DNA from 2 places in the Pseudodesulfovibrio profundus genome. Region 1 is predicted to be linked to the other one. Evidence: predicted binding sites of a transcription regulator. Region 1 holds the regulator's gene; the other holds the start of a gene.
What was found. The regulator sigma-54, encoded in region 1, starts transcription at its own class of promoters, with help from an activator protein. The targets are predictions, from matches to a motif close to CTGGCACGGNNNNTGCTT.
Positions count from the first base shown of each region.

Region 2: a site for sigma-54 is predicted at 5,300-5,317, ahead of DPRO_RS08920 (YeiH family protein). Genes of this name have one in related genera too.

Region 1 is NZ_LT907975.1:340,997-348,805, reverse strand. Features, by position in the region: gene rapZ (RNase adapter RapZ) at 1-315, opposite strand, end outside; gene DPRO_RS01680 (PTS sugar transporter subunit IIA) at 334-783, opposite strand; gene hpf (ribosome hibernation-promoting factor, HPF/YfiA family) at 787-1,329, opposite strand; gene rpoN (RNA polymerase factor sigma-54) at 1,367-2,773, opposite strand; gene lptB (LPS export ABC transporter ATP-binding protein) at 2,996-3,721, opposite strand; gene DPRO_RS01660 (LptA/OstA family protein) at 3,721-4,548, opposite strand; gene lptC (LPS export ABC transporter periplasmic protein LptC) at 4,558-5,163, opposite strand; gene DPRO_RS01650 (KdsC family phosphatase) at 5,164-5,691, opposite strand; gene kdsA (3-deoxy-8-phosphooctulonate synthase) at 5,684-6,493, opposite strand; gene DPRO_RS01640 (CTP synthase) at 6,494-7,809, opposite strand, start outside.
Region 2 is NZ_LT907975.1:1,873,463-1,881,271, reverse strand. Features, by position in the region: gene DPRO_RS08945 (dienelactone hydrolase family protein) at 1-415, opposite strand, end outside; gene DPRO_RS08940 (protein kinase) at 531-1,799, opposite strand; gene DPRO_RS08935 (hypothetical protein) at 1,965-2,276, opposite strand; gene DPRO_RS08930 (hypothetical protein) at 2,289-2,897, opposite strand; gene DPRO_RS08925 (universal stress protein) at 2,894-3,337, opposite strand; gene DPRO_RS20310 (hypothetical protein) at 3,427-3,594, opposite strand; gene DPRO_RS08920 (YeiH family protein) at 3,609-5,249, opposite strand; gene DPRO_RS08915 (c-type heme family protein) at 5,542-7,809, shown strand, end outside.

The DNA.
Region 1 (7,809 bases):
ATAACGCCGAACCAGTTCGGATCGTTTTGCTTCAAGGAAAAGAACCTGTGGTTTAAAACACAAAGCCTGGAGCTCGCGCAAAGCTTCATCCCAGCTCTCCACCAACTCCAATTGACGCATGTCCATGCCAAGCACCAGGCCCCTATATCGGGAGTCCTGCCGAATCATCAATTCGGCAATTTTGGCCGACATGCCAGCGGGCAACCCATCAATAGAGAAGAAGCCGAGATCTTCAAACACCTTAAGTGCGGTACTTTTCCCTGATCCGGAAAGACCGGTTACAATAACCACGGGAAATGAATTGCATGTACTCAAGAAGAGACCCTTTGCGAATTATACGTCTTGTAGAAGCTTCCAGAGTTCTTCAACATCTTTGGCTTCCATGAACCGTTCTCGAAATTCTTTATCTTTAAGCACTCTGGAAATCTGAGCGAGTATCCGAAGATGCATCCCCGCGATTTGCTCGGGAGCAAGCACCAGGAAAAAAATAGAGCACGGACGATTGTCCAGCGCTTCAAAGTCAACCCCTTCAGGGCTTCTTCCTACGACAACAACGACCTTTTCCAGGTTCTCCAGTTTACCATGAGGAATGGCAATGGAGTCTCCGATGCCCGTAGTGCCGAGTTTTTCACGATCAAGAAGGACACGGACTGCGTAGTCCGTGTCCAATTCGGAAAGAGCTTTACCCACAGGGGATATGAGTTCCATCAAAACCCCCGACTTTGAGTCGGAAGTCAGATTGGGAAGGATCAAATCCTTCTCCAGATAATCACCTAATTTCATAATTTAATTACCAGGATCAATCAGGCCGTAATCGCCGTTCTTCCGCCTGTAAATGACATTAACACCTTCTGTTTCCGCATTCAGGAATACGAGGAAATCATTGTCGAGCGAATTCAGTTGCAATGCAGCCTCATCAATGGACATTGGCTTGGGTTCATATGTGTCGGTGCCAACAATGGTAGGTCCGGCCTCCCGATTGCTTTCTTCATAAGCGAAGAAATTGGTCTGCACCTTGTTGCCTCGCCCGGAACGGACGCGAGACTTCATCTTTTCACGCATCTTTCGAAGTTGTGCTTCCAACTTGTCAACGACCATATCAATGGTCGCATACATGTCTTCGGAGTCTTCATACGCTGATATATGGATATTATCGGCATTCAGGATAACATCGGCCTTATGGCGAAACTTGTCGACCGACAGGTTTACCTGAAGATCGGCCTCATCGGAGTCGGAGACGAACTTGCCTACCTTTTCAAATCGCTTTTGTGCATAGCCCTTCAAATGATCGGACGGCTCAAAATCCTTGAAAGTGAAGCTTATGTTCATGTGCTACCTCCTGTTTATAGGTCCAACAAGTTCAAAATCAGAAGTACTGCTTGCGCTTGGACGAAGATGGAATCCCCATTGCTGAGCGATACTTGGCTACGGTACGCCTGGCGATGTTCACCTCAAGCTTATCCTTGAGTATTTCGCCAATTTTTTCATCGCTCAACGGTTTCTTCGTATCTTCTTCGGCAATCATCTGTTTAATGAGTGCCTTAACGCTCTCCGAACCCACCTGGGAACCATCGTCAAGATCCAACGCACTGTTGAAAAAGAACTTCAACTCAAATATCCCGTGCGGAGTGGAAACATACTTGCTCGTGGTAATCCGGCTAACGGTGGATTCATGCATTTCGATGTCTTCAGCAACCTCCTTGAGTATGAGTGGCTTCAACTTTGTGACGCCCACTTCAAAAAACTCTTTTTGAAAACGAATAATACTTTCAACTACTTTATACAAAGTTCTCTGCCGTTGGTACAGACTTTTCATCAACCAGGCTGCAGAACGCATCTTTTCTTGAAAATACTCTTTCTCTTTCTCGACAGCTCCGCGCATGGAGTCCATGTAGAAAGAATTCATTTGCAGTCTCGGCATCCCATCTTCATTCAGAATGATGACAAACTCATCACCATACTTGTAAACGAAAACATCAGGACTTACATAGTGCGGTTCAGTACTGGAAAAATTGGTACCGGGCATCGGATCAAGTGTCTGCATGAGATCAAGATATTCCTTGAGTTCTTCCATGGATATCTTGAACTTCCGCGCCAACGGCTTGTATCGATTCTTTTCGAGGTCTTCCAGGTGATCCCTGACAAGGGATTGGAGGATGGGATCGTCGTACCCAAGAACCTCCATCTGCACTTCCAAACACTCTTGGGGGGTCCGTGCGCACACACCAACCGGATCGAGGCGCTGAATGCGATGAACAAGGTTGTCGATTTCCTCATCCGTTGCGGGGACCATGGATCGTATCTCATCATTGGATGCCTGGAGGTATCCATTATGATCGATATTCCCTATGACCGCTTCGCCTATTTCAATCTCTCGCTCAGTAAAATTGGACAAACGCATCTGCCAGTGGAGATGACCTTCCAGCGAGGGCTTGGATGCCAGGCGAGCTTCAAACGACACCCCTTCTTCCGGGACTTCAGAGTCCCTGGATGCCGCTTGCTTGGATGTACTGGAAAATTCACCAAGATAGTTTTCCCAGTCAGCAGTCCGAACAAGTTCCTCTTCAGCCTGGGACTCTGTCAACTCTTCTCGCTCAGGAATTTCAGTTTCCGTTTCTGCTTCATCCAGAAACGGATTCTCCATCAATTCCTGCTGAACAGTCTCCAGCAGCTCCAAACGCGAAAGTTGCAGCAGCTTGATGGCTTGCTGCAGCTGAGGCGTCATGACCAGTTGCTGCGAGAGCTTGAGTTGTTGTCTAAGTTCGAGTCCCATATACCAGCCTTAAGGCATGCTTCCAAATACTGCCTAAATTGAATCCATTAATAAAAACCAAATAACTTGAATATCATTATGACACACTGAAAACCATGTGGCAAGCGTGCAAATATAACTATTGAAAAATATGAACTATTTTACAAACAATCGCCCCATGAAAAAAGTGTACCAACGTTTACATGGAGTGTAAATCGACTTATCAAAATAAGGCTTGATAAACTACAATCTGAAGTCTTCACCAAGATAAATTTGCCGAGCCTGACTGTCTTCAACAATCTCCTCTGGCGTACCTTCAAGAATTACCGTTCCCTCATAGACGAGATATGCCCGATCACAAATATTCAAGGTTTCTCTGACATTATGATCGGAAATCAGGATACCGATCCCCATGCTTTTCAAGACTGAAATGATTTCCTGAATATCGATTACAGCAATCGGGTCGATTCCGGCAAAGGGCTCGTCGAGAAGAATAAACTTCGGATTCATTATCAACGCCCGAGCGATTTCCAAACGACGACGCTCACCACCAGACAAAAACATGGCTGGTTGATCCGCCAATTTCGTAATCCGGAACATCTCCATCAATTCTTGAGCACGGGCATTCTGGTCTGCTCGGCTCAGAGCTGTTTGTTCCAATATGATTTCAAGATTCTGTCGTACGGACAGTTTTTTGAAAATGGAACTCTCCTGAGGCAGATAGCTGACCCCCATTCGGGCGCGTTCATGAAGAGGTTTATTGGTGAGAGGCTCATCACGCAGTGTCACCCTACCTGTATTAGGTTTGACAATGCCAACGAGCATGTAAAAGGTGGTCGTCTTGCCTGCGCCATTTGGCCCCAACAACCCAACGACCTCCTGGGGGTTCAACTCTAGGTTGATAGAGTGAACAACCTCTTTTTGCCCATATCGCTTGGACAGATCAGCAGCAACAAGACCCTGTGACATTATGGTACCTTCACGCCTTCCGGGGTCATGAAGACAGCCCGCACACGCTTTCCGTCACCACCGACAACTTCACTACGGTTTTCACGTGCATAAAAATTGATAACGTTACCACTCAGGCTGTTGGAACCATCCTGAAGTTTGGGGTTGTCTTCCATCTTGAGGAGCTGACTGGAAACATAATACGTCAGCTTTCCGCAGGATCCTTTGGATGTTCCTTTCTCTGCACGGACATTGCCCTCTGCAACGATACGATCAATGGAATCAGAGGTTAATGATGAACCTTGAGTGGTAGTGAGGAATGCCGTCAGCTTCTCTGACCAGAGGGTCAGCTTTCCATGAATTGCTACGACGTTGCCGACAAAGGACACGGTCTTTTTCGCCTCATCGTATATCATTCGATCTGAAGTAATCTTTACAGGTGCCCCTGTAGCTTCGAGTCCCCCACTACTTTTAGCCTTTTCAGGCTGTGCGCTCACTCCAGATTTGATTTCTCCAGTACCTGATACTCCGGAACTCTCTTTGCCTGCCCCACTCACAGGAACCAAGTATGCTGCATTGGCATATCCGACAGCATTATTCAAATCCCTGACTTTCTCATTGAGGTTGAAAATCGCGTACCAATCATCTTTCAGGAAATCGACTTTGACACGTTGCTTTTTCGCAAGCGTGACCACGTGTTCACCTTGAGGGGATCGTTTATCACGAACATTCAAATTCGCGGTTGCTTCTCGAATCTCGCCCCAATCCTGAGCCATAGCAAAACCAAAACTGCAAAATAACAGCAAAAAACTACATAGAACGACATGAACAATTCTCATGATTTGCATATGATTTCCCTACTCTTTGAATGGGGTTCCCTCTAGATTATTGGATGCAAGCAAAGCAACGACATTTCCGGCAGCGAGCATTTGGCGTGTAGCAAGATTGATTTCTACAGTATCGGCGGTCAGCGTCATGTCCGGTCGACGAACAGTGACCCCGCCCTTGAGGTATACCATTTCAGCGGAACCGAGGTACTCCATCTCTTTTGCCTCAAGTTCCATATCGCCAAAACGCCCTCCGACGTTCTCATACAATGTGAGGTTGTCCTTGCGTTGATCGACGATCCCTCGATCGCCTCTGACGTATACTTCCTTTCGATCCTCACCATAAAACGCCGTCAACTGAGGTCGTTCTACGCCAACAAGGCCCTGCCCCTGATTATACTTCGCAGAAGTGGCAAGCAGCTTCCAACTCAACGCACCTTGCTGTCCCTGAACCAGCTCAATATCTTCAGCTTTGATAGAGGATTCATCAATCAGTTCCTGCTGTGTCTTGTTGGTCTGGTCAGCCTGCTGAACCGATGATTCGGGATCAGTAAAGTACATTCTTTTGACTGCCATGCCGACAGCCAAACCGATGGAAAGGATAAGCAGCGAAATAAGCGCAGGACGCCTTTTCATTTAATCAACCCACTGCTTCTTTGCTTCTTCAAGTAGTCCTTGAGCTTCCAGCAAAAAAGAAATGGCTTCACGAACAGCCCCATCTCCGCCTTTGCGAGAAGATATCCAGTCTGCAGCGGCTCTTACCTCTGGTTGTCCATTGGGTACACTCATAGCCAAGCCGACAAGACTCATGGCTCCGAGGTCGATCCAGTCATCACCCATAAATGCAACTTCAGACGGAGAAATACCGATTTCATCACAAATTGATTCAACGATAGGCGCCTTGCGGTGATGGCCGGGATGATAGTGCTGAATACCCAACTCGCGTACACGAGTCTCCACTGGCTTTTGGTTGAGACCTGTAATGACACCAATCTCCAGTCCGGCCGATTGGGCTAGCTTGATCCCAAGGCCGTCCTGAACGTTGAAACGCTTCATGGCAAGACCATTGTCGTCATAATACAGGCCGCCGTCAGTCAGGACACCATCAACGTCGAGCAACAACAGCTTGATGCTTTTGGCGATCTCCACTGCGCGATCACTCATTGTTGATCTCCCAAATAGCCTTCAACCGGATCAGCAATGCTTCCACCTTATCAAGAGGCAGGCTGTTGGGCCCATCACACATGGCGTTTTCCGGATCAGGATGAGTTTCCATGAATACACCGTCGGCACCAGCAGCCACAGCCGCTGAAGCCAAGACAGGGACATACTCGCGCTGTCCGCCGGATGAACTGCCCTGTCCTCCGGGCAATTGGACCGAGTGCGTCGCATCGAAGACAACCGGGACGTCAAACTTCTTCATTTCAGATATGGCGCGCATATCGACGACAAGGTTGTTGTAACCGAAGGTTGCCCCTCGCTCAGTCAACCACACCTGTTCATTGCCAGATGCTCGAACCTTGTTGACGGCATTTTTCATGTCCCATGGAGCCAGGAACTGCCCTTTCTTGATATTGATGACTGCACCAGTCTTGGCTGCTGCAACCAACAAATCTGTCTGACGGCAAAGAAATGCAGGAATCTGCAGAACGTCAGCAACCTCAGCCACCCGAGCAGCCTGCTCAGGATGGTGGATATCAGTGACGATCGGCAGCCCTGTTTCCTTTTTCACTTCAGCCAGAATAGACAGACCATCATCCATGCCAGGGCCGCGAAAGCTCGTAACAGATGTTCGGTTCGCCTTGTCAAAAGAAGACTTGAACACGAGAGTCAGCCCTAAGTTGTCCGCAATCTTCGCAAGAGTCGATGCGGTCTTCAGGCTGATCTCTCTATTCTCAATGACGCACGGTCCGGCCAGAATGAACGGACCGGACCGGCTTGATTCATACAAATTGTTGAATGACAACTAGTTGCCCCTCTTTTCTTTATCCTTTTTGGCAGCTTTAATGAAGTCTCTGAACAAAGGATGCGGATCCATTGGCCTGGACTTGAATTCCGGGTGGAACTGGCAGCCGAGGAACCAGGGATGATCGGGCAATTCTACGATTTCCATCAAAGACTCGTCCGGAGCTGTTCCGGAAAGAACCATACCGTTCTCTTCAAACTGCGGAATGAACTCGTTATTGAATTCAAAGCGATGACGATGACGTTCATCAATATTGACAGTCTTGTAGGCCTCGTAGGCAACGGTATTCTTCTTCAGCTTACATGGGTAGGAGCCAAGACGCATGGTTCCGCCCTTGTCAGACTCTTCACACCGTGTTTCCGTTTTCTTGGTGCGGAAGTCATACCATTCTTTCATGAGATAAATGATATTGTGTTCCGTATTCATGTCGAACTCTTCGGAGTTGGCACCCTCAAGTCCGATCACGTTACGGGCAAACTCAATGCAAGCACACTGCATGCCCAGACAGATACCGAAGAAAGGCACCTTGTTCTCACGAGCAAACTTGATTGCCTGGATTTTCCCTTCGACTCCACGGGAACCGAAGCCACCGGGAACGAGGATACCATCAAGTCCAGCCATCTTCTTGGCGATATTCTTGGCGGTCAGCTTTTCGGAATTAAGGTAAACAAGTTCGACTTTTACCTCATTGGCAACACCGCCATGTACCAATGCCTCGTGCAAGCTCTTGTAGGCTTCCGTCAGGTCAACGTATTTTCCAATGATACCGATACGGACAGACCCGCTTGGATTCTGGAGCGTGTGGACCAGCTTTTCCCACGGCTCAAGCTCTGCGTTCTTTGCAGGGAGTTTAAGAAGAATGGCGATTTTCTGATCGACGCCCTCTTCATAAAACTTCTGGGGCACTTCATAGATGGAAGAAACGTCAACGCCTGTGAAAACAGCATCGGAATCAACATCACAGAACAACGCAATCTTACGCTTGAGGTCAGCTTCAAGCTCGACTTCAGAACGACAGATAATGATGTCGGGCTGAATACCGACACTGCGGAGTTCCTTGACCGAATGCTGAGTAGGCTTGGTTTTCAACTCACCTGCGGCCTTGATGTACGGAACCAAGGTCAAATGGATGTAGAGAACGTTCTCTTTTCCGAGGTCGTTCTTGAGCTGGCGAATCGCTTCAAGGAAGGGCTGACCTTCGATATCTCCAACGGTTCCGCCGATCTCAATCAGAGCGACGTCTTCACCATTGGGAAGGTTGATGACAGCCTCTTTGATGGCGTCGGTAATATGCGGAATGACCTGAACAGTACCAC
Region 2 (7,809 bases), 1.5 Mb from region 1:
CGGAGGCACCGCCAAAGCAGTATCCTATGGCAACCGCGTTGGCAGTGTCAGCCCCGAGTTTGTCAGCGACTTTCAATGCGCCATACATCAATGTGCGCATTCTCTCCCGGTTGGTGTAGAGAGCCTGCGTCTGACTGCGTTTGTCTTCGGTTTTTGTGGGGCGAACACCGGCCCCATACAGGTCGGCGGCAAAAGCGGCGTATCCAAGCTCATGGAGCATGTTCGCCCGGGTGATTTCATAATCGGTCAGGCCGTCCCAGTCGTGAATGATGACGACGAGCGGTGCGTTATCGGCTGGTGAGGTGAAGTACCCCTCGAAAGCCTCTCCGTTGATGGTGTAGTTGACCATGCTTCCTGCCGTGGCTGGCAGTGCGCAGGAGAGCATCAGTACAAAGGCGATGATGAGTCTTTTCATTGATAGATTCCTTTGCGGCAGGTCCGCTGCTGGCGTTGGTTGGCAAGCACATAGTTTTGCGTACCAGCATAGCACACGTCAGCGGTGAATCACAATGAAAGCTCTGGCGGGAGCATTAGTTGATGATGGTTACAGGGATGTCTCGCGATTTCAGCGCCTTCGGAAAGCTGGTACGCCATTTGACACGAGAATTGGGGGTGCCGACAAGAACTGTGTGGGGTTGGTACTGGGATATGAGTGCTACCGCAGCCTGCTCTGGATCGACATTCTCCAGAATGCGCAGACTCCAACTGACATTGGCAGCCCGGCATCGCATCAGACCGTGATTGAGCTTGCGGAACAGGTTTCCTTTGAATCGCTGGGCATGCCCGCTGGGCAGGTTGTTCGGAACAATGCTGACGAACAGGAACATGGAGGGGTGCTGCACGGCCATGTCCAAAGCTACATCGAATAACGACACCGACTGATGGTCGTCGTTGATGAACACCATGATTCGATTGGCGGCCCCATGCCGTTGAGGGGGCTCGATGGAGTGAAGTGGCTCTGGTGAAAATCCGCTGCTGTAGATTTTCAGCTTGTCAGCAACATCCTGCATGGTTGGCCGGTCTTCCGGTCGGCTGGCAAGACAGGCTTCGATCAGTTCATAGACAACGGCGGGCAATGCCTCGTTCCTGGGAGGTCTGATCGGTCTGAGTCTGAACGGCAGGCAATGATACGCCAGACAATGACGGCGTGTGTATGGCTGAATGCCGGTTGTCAGAATCTGCATTATGGCACCAAAGGCATGGATGTCGATGGCGAAAGGTGGTTCCGTTTCCCACGGCATCGGTGGGCAAGCCCAGGCATTTGCACGCGGTTTATACAGGGTGTCTGTCCACAGATCGTCCCATACGTTGGTCACGGCAGATCCGAAGTCCGTAAGGACAATGTTCTTGCCATCTATGAGGATAGTATTAAGCGAGAGGTCTCGATGGGCAACCCCACTGGCATGGAGTGTGGCGAGGTGCAAAGCGAGGTTTGCAGTCGCTTCGAGGCGGTGGCGAATGGGCGGAGTGCGCTCGTCTATCCAGCGCTTGAGCGTGATGCCGGTTGCTCTGGGGATGACAACGCCTCCACGCCACTCCTCTGTTGGCCAGTTGACGTTTGGCGTTTGAGGGACTGTGATGAAGCGTGATTCGTTCTGGCGACGAAGAAAGGCGTCGGTATCAAGTGAGTAGAACTGTTTGAGCAGATATGGACGGGATCGGCGGCTGCCAAGGTGAAACAGGTTATGCCCTACAACTGGAAACTGGCCGGCGACCAGTATTCCATTGATGGATTCTCCCGGTTGCAATGGCGGCGGGAGAGACTCTCTGAGGGCCATATTTTCCAGAGCGCTCCACATTGACGTTCTCCTGATCGATAAGAAAAGAGGAGAAAACAGACACCGCGAAGGGCTACCAATCTCTTGGTATCACCTGATTGTAGTATAAAATATGATGATGCCTCTGCCAAGCGACAGATACATGAAAAACACCCGAGGTCGGGGGCGATGACCTCGGGTGTTGCGCTAGAAGCCGGATTGGCTTTGGATGTCCGGTTCTCTGTATTCACCGAAATCGTTGCGCTTGACGGCGGCATAAATGCCCGCAAGCAACGTGGTGATGCAAAAGGTGCCAAGCAGCACAGGGGATGTCCAATCGATGTCCAGCCACCAATCTCCGGAGGCTTCGCGCATCACGGTAAGGAATACTCCCGGCCAGTCATTGATGACGCCGAGGTATTGGTAGAGCAGGGTGAAACCCAGGGTGAGATAGGTTATTGCACCCAGTCCAACGAAAAAGTGCCTAAACATGTTCTTGTAAATTTTGGATTCTGCCATGATCAACTCCGTTTATGCTCCGTAGTAGAACCAGCCGACGCCCAGAATGAGAATGAGCAGGCATTCGAGGATGGTCAGTTTGAACATGAAACCGCAGATACGACGCTGGGTGGGATTCATCGTCAGGATGATCTTGTCCATGAAGAAACGCCAGGCGCGGTGCTTGAGCGAGTTGCTTTCATGGAGTCGGTAGTATTCCCGAAGCGAAGGCAGCCAGTATTGCATGGTGCGTCCCGCATCTTCCTTGGTGAATGAAGCACCTTTGGGCGCATCAATGGAGTAAGACAGAGCGGTATTGGTTCCGTCTTCAGTGGAGCGTGCGGAAAGCGTCAGGCCAATTTCAGAGAAATGGGCCGAGAACGTCTTTTCATCACGATTGAACTCCGGGTCGGTGTTGAACTCGGATTCCACCAGCACATCTTCTACCGGATAGGCGCCGTCTTTGGGCTTTTCAATATGCCAGTGCGGGTTGAGACGCATGAGCGTTTTACGGTTGAGCTTCTGCCAGAACGATTCGTTCCAGGGAAGCGTTGTCTCCATCCACGTGTTGGGACGGGGCAGCTCGTCGGCCTCGGCCTGAGCGCGTTCTCTACGGTCTATGAGATCAGAAGTGCTTGTCATGGTGCCACCACCAGCGGGCAGGGCATCTGCGGGTGCAGACGCTTGTTTTCTAAACGGTCCTTGAAGCCGGGAGCCTGTACTTTCTGCCAGGCACCCATAATCGCCACATCGGCGCCGACCTTTTCGGCCGCTTCAGCCAATACATCTTCGAGTTTGCCGCCCTTGCTCAGGAAATCGATTTCAATTCCATCGAAATCCTTGCGAACGCGATCCCAGACTCCTTCGATTTCCTTGGCGATTTCTCCCGCCACATAGGATCCGAAGTTGTTGCGTGTCGTTGATGTGTTGAGCCAGTCGTCGCAGGTCATGTCGCCCCAGGCCTCATTGATGATGGACAGGACGGTGACCTTTGCGCCGTATTGATAAGCCCACTGCCGGGCAAGGATTTCGGCCTTGCGTGCTCCGGGAGTTCCGTGGGTGGCGAGTAATATATGCTTCATGACGAGTATTGTTTTTTTGTTTGCTCTCCGTGCCGAGAGGGACCATGTGGTCCCTCTCGGAAACGGAGAGGATGTCGGTTATTTACTTACTAGGCAAGCCATTTGGTGAACAGGAGTACGAGGAAGGTAACTACCATGACCAGCGCGAGGGCGGTCAGGTCTTCGTTCTTCTCGGATTCGAAGACGGACAGTGCGCGTTCTTCGTTCTCTTCCTGATCGGACTTATTGATATCGCATTTGACATCGGGTTGTGCCATTTTCATTTCTCCTTTTAGTGAAGGACTACGTCCTTAACGAAGTACATGACAACGATGAAGGACAGGGTTGCCTTGGCTACGCCGGAGATACCACCCATAATGAGCGGCCAGCCACCGGCCTGAGCAAGAGACTTCTTGGTGATCTGCATGCCGAGACCGATAAGGCCGTAGGCGAAGAACCAGATCATGGCGTCAGTCAGGGTAACAACAGTCTTGGATGCCTTCTTAACCTGCTTGAGAGCATGCTTTACAGCGTCCTTGACTTCTGCTGTCAGGGTGATTTCTCCACCCTTGTCGCGAGCGATCATGGATTCGAGGCCAGACATACGACCACGAGCAGTTTCGTCGAACTTGGATTTGTTTTCGCGGTCTTCGAAGTTACCGGCGATCTGGTGCTGCTTGACCAGGTCTGCAAAAGCTTCCTGTTCCTGAGCGTTCAGGCCGGCGATACCGGTATCAAGGGCTTTCTTCAGGGTGGTCAGCTCTTCAGGGGTGACTTCGGTGCGCTGGTTGTAGCTGAAGTCGAGGTACTTACCCTTGTAGTGGCCCGGAGGGGAGAAGAGACCCAGGGAGGACATCAGGAAGAGCAGCAGGAAGCCGAGAATGAAGATGGGGAACTTGTCGATGACAACTTCCTTGAAGGAGAGCTTCGTGCCGGACTGCTTGCCGAACCAGGTGGCGAGCACCAGGACGATGATGGGCAGGAACAGAACACGGGTGATGTTGAAGATCTCACCGACTTTCAGGGTCTTAATGTCAACGGCGTTAAATGCGAGACAGGCAGCAGCAACCTGAGCGGAGTTCAGGATACCGGTACCGGCCCATGCACCGAACTGGGTTGCGTTCATGCCAGCCAGCTTACCGATGGTCGGGAAGGCGAACATGCAGAGGATACCGAAGCCGAGGATGGTACCGATGGTGTAAGCCATCTCGGAGCACTTGGCCTTGACGACCGGAGCACAAGCAACAGTTGCGGATACACCGCAAACACCCATACCAGCGGAGAGTACGCCAGTCATGGACTTGGGCTGTTTGAAGATTTTACCGAGGAAGAGCACGAAGAATACGGTACCGAGGACGAAGAAACCGATCATCCAGACGGAAACCATACCCAGCTTGGCAAGCTCGGCGAAAGAGTAACGGGCACCCAGGAGGATAACACCCATCTTCAGTACGAAGCGAGCGGTCTTAACACCGGATGCAGCGAAACGGGGAATGCCCCAGGTGTTGGTAATGATAATACCAACGATAATACCGAGGACAACGTAGTTCAGGTTCAGGACCTTGTAGATCTTGAAGCCGAGTACGGGGACCAGGGCGGAGGACATCATCTTGACAGTGGGCTCGGCCAACCAACGGATGCCCATGGCCAGTGCCAGGATGAACAGAACGCCCGGGATGGTCTCCAGAACGAACGTGTCAAAATTTGTCATGGGCTTGCCCATGCGGGTTTGACGCAGCAGTGCGGTTGCGACACCAAGGCCACCACCGACGAATGACAGAGTTTCCATCATGCCAATTGCTTTGTGAACCTTGAACGTGGTCAACAGACCGGTCAGTGCTCCGGAGGCGACCAGAGCACCATAGATCAACAGCATGCCGCTGAGGATCCACAATGGAGTATTGTCGGGACGTCCGACGTCTACTTTAGCCATACCTAACCTCTCCTTTGGGTTATCTAAATAATGAACAGTCACTCTCTTATAGGCAAGGTACGTGCCAAACGTGAAAAAAGAGATAAGTGTCCTTTTTTATTAGATTTAGTAAAAAATGAAAATTCACATATTGCTAACTCTGGTTTACAGGTGGTAACCTCCGGTTGGCATAAGTATGACAATTCGTCTTCTCGTTGTACCAAGACGGCAAAGTACGATAGGGTCACGTGCCTTCAGCGCAGGCTGGGGAGTCAATTTACAACCGAGGGGGGCGGTGCCCCCGGAGTGAATCATGGCGTATCTGGGTCCGAAAAAACTCCAGGCCAAATTTTTGTTTGGCTTGGGGACCATTGTTCTATTTCTCGGGGTGTTCTTCGCTTCGGGAATGTATTTTCATTTAAGCTCGCTGCTTGATGCACAGGTGCGCGACAGGGCCGATCTCGTTTTTGGATCGGTGTCCAGTGTGCAGTCCTATGTACGTGAAGTGCTGCGTCCCAAGATGTTTCAGACATTGCCGGAAGATGAATTCATCATCGAAGCCATGTCATCCTCATATATATCCCGGGCAATCATGGATCGACTTGATCTGAGCGACACGGCCTACCACTATCGGCGTGTGGCAGAGAACGCCCGTAATCCGCTTTTTGAGATCAACAGCCAGGAAGCAGACCTGCTGCAGTATTTTCGCACCAATGAGGGCAAGCACTATTGGGAAGGCTATCGCGAGATCAACGGCAAGGATTATTACATCAAGGCGCGTCCGGTCATATTCAAGGAATCGTGCCTGACATGTCACGGAACACCGTCCGATGCTCCGCCGGTGTTGCTTGATCGATATGGTGCCGAGCGTGGATTTGATCATGAGGAAGACGCTACTGACGGCCTTGTGGTTGTAGGCGTGCCCGTAGACGGAGCCGTTGCCAAGATTCGTGAGGCTACCATGGGGTATGCAGCCCTGTACGGTGGCGGCATGTTGATCTTCTTTGGTCTGGTGCAGATGTTCTTCAACCGATTGATCATGACCAACCTCAGACGTCTTATTCAGAAATTCCGCAATCTTTTCGATGTGGAGCCTGAGTTGGGAGTGACCCAGAAGCTCGAACAGGAAGATGAAATCGAGGAAGTCATGCAAGGGCTGGAGGAGCTGGGCGATCACCTGCACAGCGTCCACCATCAGTTGCGTGAACACTCGGTCAACCTGGAACAGATGGTTGAAGTCAGAACCCATGAGCTGCGTGATGAAGCTGACGAGCGTCGGTCGGACGTGGGACTCTTTGTCCAGTTGCTGGATGGCCTTAACAAGAGCCACTCGCGGCGTGACATGTGGAAATATTCCCTTCCGCTCATCGTTCGTCGATTCAAGGCGGTGCAGGGCGGCTTTGTCTGCATGTTCGCCTCTCGGAGCTACTATACGTGGCCGGAAGGATTGCAACGGCCGGAGCTTCCCGGCAACTGGAAGGAAATCCTCGTTGAGGTCAAGCCTTTCTATGAGGATAATAAGGCATATATTCCGGTCGGCGCATCCGACGAGTATTCCGAAGGCATTCTTTGCCTGGAGTGGGAAGAAGGCAAAGGGCTCAAGGAACAGGACCGAGATGTGCTCCGGGCGCTCGGACACCAGCTTGGCATTGCTATGGAAAACCTGTCCGCACTGAACAACCTCCTTCGCCAGAAAGGAATGCTGCAGGCTATTGTCGAAGGCATCGGTGATCCGTTGCTGCTCATGGACTCCAGCCGAAGCGTTGTTCTGGCAAACCAGGCCGCTCGTGAGCTGGCAACCTCATTTGGTGGTGCCTTGTCTGACGATGCCTGTGGGCGATTGTTCCATGACGGTGGCGTGTTCGGTGAATGTCCGTTCCCGGCTTCTTTGCGACAGGGAGAACCCATGTCGCAGGTGGTGGAAACCGATGACGGCCGCAACTTTGCCCTCAACGTCTTCCCCGTGACCGGGGGCGCTGCCGGTGAGCGGCAGGGAGTTATCTACGTTCGCGATATCACACAGGAACGGCGGATGCTCGAAACCATGCAGCAGAGCGAGAAGCTGGCCACGGTCGGTCAGCTTGCCGCTGGACTGGCGCATGAGATGAACAACCCGCTGGGTGTCATCAAGTGCTATGCCGAGTTGCTCAAGGGAGCGGAGCCTGGACAGGAGATCGGTTCTGATGCCGAGGTCATCCTGAAACACGCCACACAGGCGCAGAACGTCTTGCAGGATCTGCTCAACTTTGCTCGCCCGAAACAGGCGGAGCTTGTCGAGCTGGATATCGGCACCGTCGTATCCAACTCCATGAGCGTGTTCCGGCTTCAGGCCCAGCAGCAAGGGGTCACATTGCGCAAGGACTTTGCTCCCAACCTGCCTTCGGTGGTTGCCAACGAGCAGTCTGTCGAGCAGATTCTCGCCAACCTTCTCAAGAATGGCCTTGATGCCGTTGACCCGGGGACTGGTGTCATCACGGTGCTCATATCGCATGACATTCGGACGGATATGATCCTGCTGCGGGTCCGCGACAACGGACCGGGCGTATCCGATAAAAATATCAAGTCGTTGTTCGATCCCTTC